DNA from 2 places in the Dissulfuribacter thermophilus genome. Region 1 is predicted to be linked to the other one. Evidence: riboswitches for the same ligand, from Rfam matches in the RefSeq annotation. Region 1 holds a riboswitch; the other holds the start of a gene.

Region 1 (7,512 bases):
GGGTCTTGTTGACGAAGTCCTTGATCCTGGTCTCCACAATGGAGGCATCCTCAATGTAGGAAAGACCGATTTTTATTGCTCTTTCAGATAGACGCCCTTGGGGTAAGACAATGTTTTCAGGTGCTGAAAATTCGTCTATATAGATGGAGGCAGCGAGCCACTTCACAAAATAGCCCATGTGAGTGGAGGCCCTGCATGTGAGCTCACATGGGAAAAAATATATTCTGTTATTTTTAACTGCATCCACCTGGGCCCATTCAGGCCTCTTTAACAGTGTGTCGAGAACCTCCCTATCTCCGCCGCAACCATAGACTACCTCTGGGTTAAATCTCCTCCAGTCATTAAGGGTTACAGGGACTATAGAGCCTTTCTTCCCAAATCTCGGGGGGATTCCACCAGCAGCCCTGATGAACTGATTCTGGAATGAGTCGTCACCTGGGGCCATGATGTCCTTTCGCCCCATTATCCTCATAACTCTCTTTCGTCTGGCTTTTGAGATCCGAGAGACCTTTCTTTCAATGAGCTCAAGGTCTTTTTTCTGGAGTTCTATTATGGAAATAGCCTGTTTTTCGAGATTAAAGATCCTGCCTATGAGTTCAATGATTTGGAAGGCATCTTCTATGGTACGAGGTTCTAGATTTATTAGAATAGGAGAGGTTTTTCCCTGGGATGCCCAGCTAATAGAGGTCAAGGGGCGGAGTTGTCTTTTAGCACAGAAGATAACGTCAGGCCCTAGCTTTTTTATGAGGGGTAAGTCAGGGAGAATGAATCCACCTAATATCACAGTCTTCTTTGGTAGCCATGCAGACGGGGTATGGTATGTAGTACCTATGAGACTCTTTTCAGCACCTATCATTAGAAGAATTTCAGTTACGTATGGTACGAGACTCACCACCCTTTTGGGAGGGCGAGTAATGACAATGGTATTTCCAGAAGAGTCTTTAAAGCTGATTGGATAGTAAGTACACTCTCCCACTATAGGGAGCGCCAGGGATGCAAAGATACAGATGAGTAGACAGACAGATGCCTTAATTATCTTCATCGTCATTCACCTCTGGGACATAGACCATTGTCCCATCTTCAAGCCTGTAGGCCGTACCAAGCTTTGTGCCACGGCCCTTTCCCTTTTTGCCTGTAAGCTTCATTGCCCTAATCTTTTTCCCTTCTTTGGTTATGAGCTCCACCTCTCCCTTTTCTCCCTCCTTTGTGATGGTGACCTTGGCGTTGGGGTCAAGTAGATCCTTTAGCCTGAAGGCGGAAAGGAGCATGACCATGAGCCCCACCATAAATACAAGTCCCAGATCGAAGAGGTTTGCGACCCCAGAGAGGGGATCGTTTTCCGCGAGTTCTCTGCTTCGATACCTTCTATGGCGTCCCACAAAACTAAGGGCCATCCGCTTCCTCCTTTTTATGGTGTCCATTAATGAAAAAATCGGTGATGACCTCCATTTGCGTTATGTGTTGATCTGTCCACCTCTTTCTTACGACAAAAAAGAAATAGGCCATCATTCCCTCAAAGAGCCCTACCACCGTGGTGGTAAAGGCAACCACCAGGTCAGATGACAGACGGCTCATGTCTCCCTGTCCTAATGCCGCAAGCCCTGTTCCCATGGGTATGAGGGTGCCGATCAATCCGAGTCCGGGACCAATCCTTATTACGACCTTGAGTAACGAGAGTTGACGGTCCATTTCATAAACGGCTTCCTCCAAAAGAGATGCGGCCTTTAGTTCCCTGGTCTTGGGATCAGGTTCATCATCTGCCACTTTCTTTATGGCAGTTAAGAAATCGAGTACCACACCGGGTAGGCTGGTCACTTCCTCTTCTTTTCTTAGGCTCTCAACTAGTTCAGGGCCAGAGGAAAGACGGCTCCTCTTACGGTGGATCCAGTCGTAAAAGACACCACCTGCGTGAATGATTACCCAGCACATGAGAAACGATAGGGCAAAGAGTACTGGGTATAGAAGTGATGAAGAGGCCAGAAAAATAAATGATTTTAAAAGTGAGATAAAGTCCAGCTCCATTAATCCCTCCTTGAGACGGCCCTCTGTCTGAGTATCCCTGCAATAAACAGGAAGAAGAATAGAAAAAGGATATTGAAATCCTGGGTCGAATAGAGGGCCTTTTGCCGTATTGCCATCTCGTATACCATCTTTGCCTCTTTAAAGTGGGGGGCAGTGAGAACGTTTGTAGCAAAATAGGCCGACAGGAAGACCATGATCCAACCTAGCCGCCTTTTAGGAGTAGTGTCCGCTCTTTTGAAGAAAAGTGCAGTGAGGATGGAAGTCACAATCACCATGCCACTGAAGAAGAGAAAGGGGAGGCAGAGGGACCTAATAGGGTCCTTGGGCCATAGGGATGTGAACAGATAAACGTCAATCACAATAACCATGAGGCACACAGGACACGGAGCAGACAATATAAGCCAGGCCCTGGTGGAGCGGGCAGGAGGCCTGGTCAGTAGATATGTCCCCCATGCCATGAGTCCCGCCCACATTAAGAAGTGAATACGCATGCCTTGCTCTGCAAGGAAGGAAAAGCTCTCTTGTGAAGAGGCGAGAAGTCCATTATTGGCTACCTTTTGTGTCCCCCAAAATATAAGGCCGATGAATAGGAGGTATAGAGTTAAGGAAACTATGCCCAGTCTGAGGGAGCTTTTGTCAGAAAGGAGATATCCAAATCCGGCACCTCCCTTTATAGCAAAGACCCCTAGGGTAAATACGAGACCTATGATTAGTCCCTTTGCCTCCATAATCACACCCTCTTTTAGAACTCATAGCGATATTCGAGATACAAGGCCCTACCAGCTAAGGGGAATTCAGGTTTTTCGTAATAGTATTCATCAAAGAGGTTGTTTACCTTGAGGGTGAGATTGTGATGTTCCATGAAGGTCGCCCCAAAGGTGAGATCTACTACTGTAAAGCTATCATAGGTGATTACAGGATAGCCTGGGGTGTACCAGTCATTGTCCTTTCTCTTTCCCATATATCTTGCTAGAATACGGCCGTGGAACACGCCGTCGTCATAGTTAAGACCGTAGTTCAACTTCCAGTGGGATACGTTGTGAATGTCTGTCCATCCTGAGCCCTCTATCTTTTCTCTTGAGTGAAATAGCCTTGTGCCGTTAAAGAAGACTTCGATCTTTTTGTGAAGATTGAAAATTCTGCCGAAATCGCACTTGGCCTCCATTTCGAGCCCTGCCATCTCTGCCTCAGAGGTATTTTCGTATGTAGTTATATTTCCCACTGTGACCCGGGTGATCTTGTGGTTAACACTGGTGGTAAAGTAGGTGAGGTCTATATTGAGTCCCTTTGATGAATCCTTAAAGGTGATTCCAGCATCCCACGTCCAACTAGTCTCCGGAGAAAGATCGGGATTGCCCATTGTGATCATAGTTGTACCGCTGACCAGACGTTCTGAATAGCCAGCCATCTCATAGGCTGTAGGTGGCACAAAGGCCTTTCCAAAGGTTGAATGTAGGCTGAATAGAGGGGTGAACTTCAGCCTCAGGCCTAGCCTGGGACTGACGGTATCAAAGGTCTCGTTTCCTGGGTGAAAGTCTGTCTTATATGGAGTGCGTTTTGTCTCAACATCAAAATAGTCATATCTGATACCAGCGGAGATGATGAATCTACTATCTATAAAACGCCATAGTGTGTCTGAAAAAAAGGCCCAATTCTCCCGGTTAGAATCTGGAGTCCATGGGGCTTTTCTAGATCCATCTTTGTTATAGCTTTTGCTCTCCTCATCAATAGACTGGTAATCAAAACCCAATGTGATATCATGCCTGCCCCAGAGTCGATACAGATTCTGTAACTGGGTACCCCACCACTTGGTTTCTTTGTAATAGCTGTGGTATTTGTCTGTGGGTATATAGCCTCTGATTGAGTAGTTATATTCATACTTTTTGAAATAATCACTGGTCTCTTTTGAGGCAAAGAACACAAATTTTGACTGGTTCTTCCCCCACTTACCACAAAGTCTGACATCTCCTCCATAACGTTCCAGATCCTTTTCGCTCTGCTGTATGTCGCCATAAAATAGTGCGCCAGGAGTCTCTATGTCGTTTCCTTTATACCAGTCGCCTTTAACGTCTAGGCGCCAGTCTTTGTTAAGATCGCTTCCAAGGCGTAAGGATTCATAGTTAATGTTAAAAGTTGTACCAGGACGTTCGCCGTGGTCATTTCCTAGGTCGATGTTGTCGTTTTGATTTCTAGTTTTGAAAGTCAAATCAAAATCCAACCAATCGACAATATTGCCACCTGCGCGTGCCATGCCATTTATGGTATCAAAGCTTCCTCCCTCTACGCTAAGATCACCTGAAATTTCCCCTGATGATCTCCTGGTTATGATGTTTACAACTCCTCCCACAGCCTCTGCTCCAAAGAGAGAAGAGGCAGGACCTTTGAGTACCTCTATCCTTTCAACATTATCCAAAAGGAGGGTTGAAAGATTTGTGGCACCAGCTGGGCGCCCATCAATAAGGACCAAAGAATGCTTGGTTATACCTGAAAACTCAGGTCTGAACCCCCTTATGCTTATTCCAGAAAGGGCTCCTGGATATTCAATGACATCAATAGAGGAAGCATCCTTTTTTAAAATCTGGGTGAGATCCTGGGCAACTGTATCCTCAATATCCACTGTGGATATTACTTGAATGGCGGATGGAACATCTGAGGCAGCTACAGGAGTTCTTGTGGCAGTGACCACCACTTCCCCTAGTTCATGCAGCTGGGGTTGTTGGCCCTTGACCGTGGATGGATAGATTAGAATCCAAATCAAGGAAAGGTAGATAACAGTTGAATGGAGCCCTGTTGTGTTTCTCATAGACTATCTCCTCCTCGTTTAGTCCGCCCTCCTCAGATATGGTGCCGGCCATAGAGAAGGAGATAGGCATAGCGTGACTTATACCAGGCAAAACACTACCCAGCATGGCGGTGGCTACCGGGTCGTTTTTCACCCATAGACCTCGGAGCTCAATCCACGAAGCCCCTCGAGTTCTCCTCCCCCAGGCCGGTCTCCCGGCTTGCGGATCATCCTACTCACTGCGCCTTCCCATTGGGCTGTGCCCAACAGTGGCATCGTGCAGCTTTCGTCCCCGCTCACGGTTGCGGGTCAGCGCCGGACTCTCACCGGACTTCCCGATTATCCCTGAATATATTCAGGGCACCTGAGGTGGCACGATTTAAAATTTTGTTACATTTTAGCTTAAATGGTAAAAATGAGATGTCAAGTCCATATTATTTATGAGTGAATCAACAGCCTTTTGAAATTACATTGAAAATCTCACAAGAACGATTATGTTTTTAAATCCACTTGCGCACCTAATAAGCGGGATAGAGGCGAATCAAAGCGGGGTTTTAAAATGGGATTTGCATGGAAATTTAGATTAGTTAGCCTAATGCTTGTCGTGTTACTTTCTGGATGCGCTTTTCGTAGTCAGCACGTCTTAAGGCAGACCTCACTTGGATTCAACAAGGCCCTACAACATACATTAGGGGAACAGATGCTCCTCAATTTGGTCCGTTTGCGCTATGGAGAAAGCCCGGTCTTTTTAGAAGTCACCAGTATCTCCAGTCAATATTCATACTCAGGCACTATTTCAGGGAAGGCTGACATCAAGGAGGTTAGTCCGGACTCTTATGGCGTAAATTTGGGTTTTACTTTTGCTGAAAAACCAACATTCACCCTTATACCACTACAAGGAGAGAAGTTTGCCCGAAGATTGCTTTCGCCAATCCCAATAGACCATCTTATATTGCTTCTCAATTCAGGATGGAGAGTGGATCGAGTCCTGAGGCTCTGCGTCCAATCCCTGAATGGCATTCCCAATGCCCCTACGGCCTCTGGCCCCACACCAGAGGAAGCCCCTCAGTTTGAGGAATTTTTGGAATTGGTCTATAAGCTTGAGGCACTGCGTAAGAACGGCAAACTACGTTTTGCCTACGTTAAAAAAGAGAACCAGGCCATTCCCGCCCTGATCCTTTCAGGTCAAGGATCATTAGAGAAAGAGGTCAGAGAAATGTTGGGCCTAATAGACGCACCCTATTATCCCCTGGTAGGTCTAGAGGCTCCCAAGGGCCCATCGGTTATACAACTCGAGACCAGATCCCTTATTGGAGTCCTCTTTTATTTGTCACATGGTATTGAAATTCCAGTAAAAGATCTGGAAAATGGTAAAGCAATTATTACTCGAGATCAAGATGGTCGATATTTTTCCTGGCAAAGGCTTCTTGGAGACCTCTTTAATATTCATCAGAACGAGCAGCTACCATCAGAGGCAAACATAGCTGTAAAATACAGAGGAAGATGGTATTATATATCTGATCAAGACACGTCCACTAAATCCACTTTTATTCTATTACAACAACTTTTTGCCTTGGAAGCGTCTAAAGGAAAGGGAATGTCCCCATTGCTGACCCTACCAGTAAATTAAGTCCTGTGAGTACTTCCCTTTTTTATAGCCATTTTTTCCTTTTGAAATAGATTAGCAGCACAACGGAAATCGTAATAAATACACTCCAAAGGGCTGGATAAGCCCATTTCCATTTTAACTCAGGCATATATTCAAAGTTCATTCCGTATATCCCAGCAAGAAAAGTCAAAGGAATAAAAATTGAAGCGAAAATAGTCAACACCTTCATGATTTCATTCATTTTGTTACCTACGATAGATATGTAGATATCTAATAGACCTATCAATATATCTCTGTATGATTCGATTGATTCTATAATACGTATTGCATGATCAGATACATCTTTTAGATATATATGTATCTTTTCGTCGATCAACTCAGATTCGCTACAAAGCATTCCAGCGATCAATTCTCTAACCGGAGAGACATGTTTTCTGATGTTAGCTACTTCTCTTTTAAGTCTTTGGATTGTATTAAGCGTATCTTTAGTTGGTTCAGAAGCTAATAAAGTATCTTCAACTGAATTGATGGCGTCATCCAAAGAATCTATTACAATAAAATTTTGATCAACGATGATATCCAGTATTGTATATGTTAGATAATCTGTTCCAAATTTTCTTAATCGATCTCTTTTCGATCTAATTCGTTTCTGAATAGGATGGAAAAGATCATCCTTTTTTTCTTTGAACACAAAAACAAAATTCTTGAGAACTAAGAGACTTATTTGTTCATAGGTAACCGCGAATTGATCATTTTCAGTCGATAAACATTTGAGTACAATGTAAAGGTAGTCATCATATTCCTCGAATTTAGGTCTCTGGTGAGTATTCATAATATCTTCGAGTACAAGCTGATGTATGTCGAACATTGTTCCAATTCGTTCAACAACATCAACATTTGTTAACCCCTCGATAATAACCCAAGTTACGGTATTACTGTCCTTGTATTTTAGAATCTCATCTATAGATTGAATCGTCTGTTCTTCAAAGTGTTCTGTGCTATAGTCAATCACTGATATTCTGGTCACAGTTTCCAGAACATCACCTACATGAATAAGTGCGCCAGGAGGCAAACCAGACTTTTCTGAGACAGTGCTTAA
Region 2 (7,512 bases), on a different contig from region 1:
ATATTTAGGGTATTTCTTGCCCAGTTGGGAGTCGTCGATCTAAATTCAATAGATCCTTCTATCTTTGCTATTATATGGGACATACGGTTCAGCAGGATACTACTTTCGGCCTTAGTTGGATGTGCCCTTGCCATTTCAGGAGCCGCTTTCCAGGGCGTATTGATTAACCCATTGGCAGACCCTTTTACAATAGGTGTTGCCTCTGGAGCTGCCTTTGGAGCAACCCTTGCCATCTTCCTGGGAAGCGCTTTTGGAGAGATTCCAGCATGGGTTCAAGGCCTTGGCATCATCCCGATCTTTGGTTTTTTAGGTGCAATGGTCGCCCTCTTTTTTGTAATAGCCTTTTCAAGGCTATCAGGGGGGTTGAGAAGAGAGACCATGATTCTTTCAGGTATTGTTGTAGCAACATTTCTTTCTGCCCTAATCTCACTTTTAAAGGCGCTAGATGAAGAGTCTGTCCAGGCAATAGTATTTTGGATTATGGGCAGTCTCCAAGGCAGGTCATGGGCTCATGTGGGATTTGCAATGCCTTATATAGTCTGTGGCATTGTTATGCTTTTTTTTCTTACACGTGAACTGGATATTATGACACTGGGGGATGAACAGGCAAAACAATTAGGTGTAAACGTTGAAAAAATACGATATCTAGTCCTCATTGGTGCAAGCATCCTTACGGCAGCATGTGTTTCTGTATCAGGGGTTATTGGCTTTGTTGGCCTTGTAATACCACATATGGTACGGCTTGGGCTTGGTGCGAGGCATACACCCCTTTTTATTGGCTCAGGCCTCCTTGGTGCCATTACCATGATTTGGTCAGATGCCATTTCCAGGTCGATCCTGCCAGGAGGAGAGGAGATACCAGTAGGGGTAATAACTGCCCTTATAGGTGGGCCAGTATTTTTCCTCATCCTTGTGAAGAGCAAAAAAGAGGACTTGGAGACTGAGCCGTGAAGGTCTTGAGAATAAGGGAGCTTAGCGCAGGCTATGGCAGCCGAGATGTCCTTGATGAGATTAATATAGATATCCATGCAGGAGAATTTGTGGGTATCCTTGGTCCAAATGGTTCTGGTAAGACAACTTTATTGAGGACAATTACAGGTTTGATCCCAGTAAAAAGGGGATCAATAGAACTCTTCGGTCAAGATCTGGAGTCCTTAAATGAAATTGAGACTGCGAAGAGGGTAGCAGTTGTACCCCAGAGAGTAAATATTGAATTCCCAATAGATGGGTTTCATGTGGTTTTGATGGGCAGATATCCTCACAGGCAATCAGGATTTCTTAGAGGTTATTCAAAAGAGGACTGCAGGGTAGCTGATGAGGCTATGAAGCGTACAAGGACTACCCATCTAAAAAAGGCACTGGCCAATAGACTTTCGGGGGGAGAAGCAAAGCTCCTCTCCATAAGTAGGGCCATTGCCCAGAGTCCAGGACTGCTTCTTTTGGATGAGGCCACAGCAAACCTCGATCCAATGAGGAAGGTGCACATGTTTCGGCTCTTTGAGTCGATGAACAGAGTTGATGGACTTACCATAATTTGCGTGATGCACGACCTCAATTTGGCGGCCCTTTTTTGTAGCCGATTCATCTTTCTCAAGCAGGGAAGGGTGGTCTTAGATGGTGGGCCTGAAGAGGTTTTTACCCCTGAAAATTTGCAAAGTATTTATGATGTTGATGTATCTATCATAAGGCATCCAGTGAAAAAGCGCCCCCAGGTACTCTTTGGATAATCCAATCCCTCTAGCAGGACTACGTCAAAGTGTTGAGTTTTGAGTGTTGAGTTTTGAGTTAAAGGAAGAAAAACTTGGTAAAGTTCAGTCAACAAGGTGGTCCAATGCCCAGAGGCTATTCTCTGAAGGACTTGACCAACGATTTTGACAGAGTATTGATCCCTCTTGACATAAAAAAGATATAGTAGTACTTTTTTCAAAAAAGTATCACTCTCTGCAACGGGGAATCCGGTGAAAATCCGGAGCGGGCCCGCCACTGTGAGTGGGGACGAAGGCTTCATGCGCCACTGTCTGATATTTCAGATGGGAAGGCGAAGTCTGTAGGTTGATCCACGAGCCAGGATACCCGTCAGAGAGGATGCCTTTTGGCTTCGGCGTGGAACCCGAAGAGAAGGCGGAAAAAGCTTATCTGGTCAAGCGGGCTGGCCGGGCTATAGTTCCCGGTTTTTTTGTGTGCCTGTATCCCCGCCTATCTGCTCTTCAACCATGCCGGCCTAAAAAAATAAAAGGAGGTCGGTTTTATGAAGAAGTTCTTAATCTGTTTCATTTTAGTTGCAGGGTTTTTGGGGGCCCAGTGTAAGTGGGCATTTGCCAGCCAGGGTACATTGCTTCGTTTTTTAAAGCCAACCTATAAGGAAGGACCTGTCCCAATTGTTCTTGTAGCCTTTGGAACCAGCACAAAGGCCCAGGTAACTTTTGATCACATAGATAGGGAAATAAGAAAGGCCTTCCCTGGTCATGAGATTAGATGGGCTTTTACCTCAAGCATCATAAGGAAGAAAATGAATAAAAAATACGAGAAGCAAGGTAGTCCTAAGAGACTTAAAAGCCTTCAACAGGTCCTTTCAGATCTAGAGGCCAATGGCTATAGAAAGGCAGTGGTCCAGTCCCTTCACGTATTTCCAGGTGAGGAATGGATTCACATACTGAATCAGGGGAAAATCGATGGCTTGAGGATCTCTTATGGAGAACCATTATTTGCCACTTGGGAAGATGTAAACAAGATCCTAGACGACATCGTTAAAGACATCCCAAATCCCAAAGAAGGATGTGCAATACTTGCGGGACACGGGACCCCCAATACCTATTCTTCGCCAGCGACTGCAGTCTATTTGGCATTTGATAGGCTACTACATACAAGGTTTTCCAATTGCTTTTTGGGAAGCGTTGAAGGTATCCCTGATAAGGAAGATGCAATAAAAAGGGCGACATCCTATCCAAAAGACTATGTGAAGATAATTCCCATAATGCTAGTGGCAGGCGATCACGTCATGAATGACATAATGGGGACTGAACCTGGTGAGGATGGGGAGCTGTCCTGGGCCTTGGAACTAAAAAAGGCTGGGAAAAAGGTGGAGGCACCAACTGTGACAATAAATGGAAAAAAATATTACAAAGGTCTTGGCTTCTATGAGGCCACTACTGAAGTAATTATAGAACATATCAGACAGGCTATGCGAGACCTTTAAAAAGTTTTGAGTGTTGAGTTTTGAGTTGAAGGAATGGAATTAAAAAAGTTGTGAGTGTTGAGTTTTGATCGGCTTTGGCGCTCCTTCTCTTGTTCTCAACCAGGAGCTTGGGAACGAGGTGAAAATGATATTGGCATAGAACATAGAACTAGAACCACTGTTTATACAAAGAGGGATTCAAGGGAGGAAAAGTTATGCAAAAAAATATTGGAAAATTGATCATGGGATTCTTTTGGACGATAATGCTGGTATTTGCTAATCCGGCGACTTCATTTTCGCAAACGTATGAAGAGTTAAAAAAAGAGATAAAATCTTTGGTGGATCAAAATAAAGCCCTTACAGAGCGCTTAAAAAAGGTGGAAACAGAGCTGAGTGAGCTTAAGGAGGGCCATGAGAAGGGATTAGAAATCGAGCCTCAAGAGGAGGGATCAATTTCTGGATTTTTGACTGATGCTGAAAAAAGGATCAATTTGAGTGGACTCCTTGAATTTGGCGGAGCCTATAGAGATACATCATATGACAATGGTGAGGATGTGACTGAAAGTGATTTGGTTATGACAACAGTTGAGCTAGATTTTTCAGCAAAGCTAAACAAGTGGGTTGATGTAACAGGGGTACTACTCTATGAAGATCCAACCTTTGAAAGTGAGGAGACTAGTTTTGAGCTGGATTCAGCCTCAGTGGTGTTTGGAGCAGAAGAAGGTTTTCCTTTTACCCTGACCTTAGGGAAGGTCTATGTACCTTTCGGGGCCCTTTTGACCTATTTCCCAGATGATCCTCTAATTGACTCACCACTTACACTGCTTCTGGGAGAATCAAACGAAAAGACAGCGATCCTTGCCTATACTGATGGGGGATTGACTGTATCTGTTTATGCCTACAACGGAGATGTGGAAGAAAAGGGAGAGGGAGAAAATAGATTGGAAAGCTATGGATTTGATGTTCATTTCGAATATGGCTTGGATATGGAAGGCCTAAATTTTTATAAAAGGGGTGAAAAATTTAAGCATGATCCAAACAAGTGCATAGATTTCTTAATTGGTGGGTCATACATATCCAATCTGGCAGATTCAGACTTTTTGTCAGATGCACTGGGTGATGAGATTGATCATTACGTTGGCGGAATGGATTTTTACGTGCATGCCGAACACCGTGGATACTTCATTGCGGCTGAGTTCATGGGGGCTGTGAATCATTTTTCCGCAAATGACCTCAGTTCAGGTAACTCTGGGGCCAAGCCCTATGTTTGGAATATTGAAACAGGATTTAGCTATAACTGGTGGAAAAATCTTGAAGTGGCATTCAAGATTGCTGGCTCTTTTGATACTGAGGCCCTTGGGCTCCCTGAACGGCGTTATGGTATTAACTTGAATCAGGAACTCTTTGAGGGAGTTACACTCTCTTTAGGCTATATACACGATCAATACCATGATATTGATATAGACAAACGTGATGAAAGAGAACTTTTATATGGCCAGATGGCTGTGGAATTCTAGTCTATTATTTTTATTTGTCTTCTCCTGCCTTGTAAGGACTGCATCCGCCCTTACGATTGTAGACGATAGGGGAAAGACTATTGAACTCAAGGCCCCAGCAAGGCGTATCATAGCCCTGTATGGGGCCTTTAATGAGATTATTGCAGCCCTTGGAAGAGAGGAGCTGTTGATTGCCCGTACAAAGGCAGACAGAGACCCTGCCTCGATCCTTAAGCTACCTGAAATAGGGACCCACATGAGACCCAACGTTGAGTTGATTGTCTCTTTAAAGCCAGATCTCATTCTTCAGAGTACAGGTAGAAGGCTTGCCCTTGAGCCAGTTAGGGCCCTTGAAAACATGGGGTTTAAAGTTGCAGTGTTTAATCCAAATTCCATAACTGGCCTTTACACTACGATACTTAGGATTGGGATACTTATAGGAGAGGAGAAAAAGGCCAAGGTCTTAGTAGAATCTATGAAAAATCGTATAGAACATATACAGAGACATCACATGGGGAAGAGGGCTCCACGGGTATTTTTTGAAGTAAGGTACCCCAATCTGCTTGGGGCAGGGGGGAACAACATTGTCAACGAAATTATAGAGAAGGCCGGAGGTATTAACTGTTTCTCAGGGGTAAAAAAGAAGTTTGTAAGGCCAGGCCTTGAGTCTGTTCTAAAGTGTGATCCAGATTTTTACATCATACAAAAAGGCCCTATGAATCGGGCCCCTGGAAATCCTGAGAATAGGCCCAACTTTATGCTCTTAAGGGCGATACGAGAAGGTCACTGGCTGATGGTGCCTGAAGGCAAATACTCTCGTCCAACACCAAATATAGTTGAGGCCATAGAGGAGCTCTCAAAGGTGTTTATGGAATATGACGACCTCAATGGGCAACAGGGTATGACAAGTATGGAGGACTCTAAGTGAAGGCCATTTTGATTGCTGGTACCAAGAGCGGTGTTGGAAAGACGACTATTACTTTAGGTCTCTTGGGTGCCTTAAAAAGGAGGGGCTTGAAGGTTCAGGCATTCAAGGTGGGGCCGGATTTTATAGATCCAGGACTTCATGCACTATTAACTGGTATTCCAAGTCACAATCTAGACACCTGGATGCTCTCCAATGAAGAGAACATTAAAATTTTTCATAAATATGCAAATCTTTCAGATATATCCGTATTAGAAGGTGTGATGGGCCTATTTGACGGTGCCCCAGGAAGTGCTGAACATGGCTCTACAGCTCATCTTGCAAAGATTTTAGAGGTCCCTGTTGTCCTTGTAATAGATTGTCACGGACTTGCAAGGTCTATCCTGCCTTTAATCAAGGGTTTTCTTGAATACGATAGGGCTGTCCCTATTAAAGGCGTCATCTTAAATAGGGTTGGAAGTCCCAATCATGAGGCTTTTTTGAGAAGAATCATAGCCTCTGATTTCCCAGAGTTAAATGTCATTGGAGCGATACCTAGAAAAGATGAAATGCTGATTCCTTCGCGTCACCTGGGGCTATTTACAGCAGGGGAAATAAAAGATGATATTGGGATTATCAATGAGATAACCGATAGGATCTCAAAAGCAGTAGACCTAGATACCCTTTTGGAAATTGCATGGAAAGGAGAACGAATACCCTGTGAGCCTTCAGGAAAAACTGTAGGAGTGTTTTCAGCTCCTGAGGTTACAATTGGTGTCCCGATGGATGAGGCATTCTGTTTTTATTACGAAGAGAACCTAGACGCACTCAGGCGCGCTGGTGCAAAGATAGCGCGCTTTTCACCTTTAAGGGACGAAAGACTTCCAGAAATAGATGCCATATATATAGGAGGGGGGTATCCAGAGCTATACGCAAAGGAGCTTTCACAAAATACATCTATAATCGGGGAGTTAAGAAAGAGAGTATTGAATGGGATGCCATGTTATGGGGAATGTGGAGGCATGATGTATCTTTCCAGGGGGATCTACCTTGAAGGCGGGGATTTTTATCCAATGCTAGGGGTTCTTCCCTTCTCAGTACGAATGCTCCCCTTTTTAAAGTCACTGGGTTACCGAGAGGTGGAATTTTTAAGAGATACAATACTGGGAATCAAGGGCTTAAGGGCTCGTGGGCATGAATTTCACTACTCCGAAAGGGTGGATGAGTTTTCAATGGAACACTGTGCCTATAGTTCAAAAAATGCCTTGGGCAAGGCAATGGGCGACAAGGGTTTTGTTGAAGGAAATATCCTTTCAAGTTATGTTCACCTTCATTTTTTGAGCAATAGAGAGATTGCCAGGAATTTTGTAAATAGGATCAAGGAAACAATAGAATGAAGCTTTTAATGGACCCTGCAAAGATAGAGGAAGAGAGCTTTAGAAGGATAGAAGCCCTTTTGCCAGCCTCCATAAAAGGTCAGTTTTCCCGTGGTGAATGGGAGGTAACTAGGCGCATTATTCACACAACTGGAGATCCTGAATTTTATAGACTCGTGAGATTTTCAAAGGGTGCAGTTGATGAGGGAGTAAAGGCATTACTGGAAAAAAAAGGTGTCTATGCAGACACAAGAATGCTCCTTTCAGGTATAAGTACAGGGAGATTGAAAGAGCTCAGTGTATCCGCATCTTGTCTGATCAATGACCATGAGGTCGTACGACGTGCGAAGGAATCCTCCATAACTAGGGCCGCTGCTAGTATTGAATTACTGATTGATAGGCAAAAAGAAGGCATGGATACAGGGATTGTTGCCATTGGTAATGCTCCAACGGCCCTTTTTTATCTCCTCGATGCCATAAAGGAGATATCCTGGAGACCCAGCCTTATAATTGGGACTCCCGTAGGGTTTGTTGGTGCAGAGGAATCAAAAGAGGCCTTAA

The links. A riboswitch is a leader RNA that binds a small molecule or an ion and turns the genes downstream of it on or off. The one in region 1 is predicted to bind cobalamin.
Region 2: another riboswitch for cobalamin. It lies ahead of DBT_RS06885 (sirohydrochlorin cobaltochelatase); the one in region 1 lies ahead of DBT_RS05035 (TonB-dependent receptor).

What each region holds. Positions count from the first base shown of each region.
Region 1 covers NZ_MAGO01000005.1:191-7,702, reverse strand. The annotation lists gene DBT_RS05055 (adenosylcobinamide amidohydrolase) at 1-1,042, opposite strand, end outside; gene DBT_RS05050 (DUF2149 domain-containing protein) at 1,029-1,394, opposite strand; gene DBT_RS05045 (MotA/TolQ/ExbB proton channel family protein) at 1,384-2,022, opposite strand; gene DBT_RS05040 (DUF2162 family putative transporter) at 2,022-2,750, opposite strand; gene DBT_RS05035 (TonB-dependent receptor) at 2,765-4,825, opposite strand; cobalamin riboswitch at 4,993-5,187, opposite strand; gene DBT_RS05030 (hypothetical protein) at 5,400-6,434, shown strand; gene corA (magnesium/cobalt transporter CorA) at 6,457-7,512, opposite strand, start outside.
Region 2 covers NZ_MAGO01000007.1:6,749-14,260, forward strand. The annotation lists gene DBT_RS06875 (FecCD family ABC transporter permease) at 1-951, shown strand, start outside; gene DBT_RS06880 (ABC transporter ATP-binding protein) at 948-1,727, shown strand; cobalamin riboswitch at 1,908-2,095, shown strand; gene DBT_RS06885 (sirohydrochlorin cobaltochelatase) at 2,249-3,196, shown strand; gene DBT_RS06890 (LbtU family siderophore porin) at 3,391-4,692, shown strand; gene DBT_RS06895 (ABC transporter substrate-binding protein) at 4,667-5,599, shown strand; gene DBT_RS06900 (cobyrinic acid a,c-diamide synthase CobB) at 5,596-6,972, shown strand; gene DBT_RS06905 (precorrin-8X methylmutase) at 6,969-7,512, shown strand, end outside.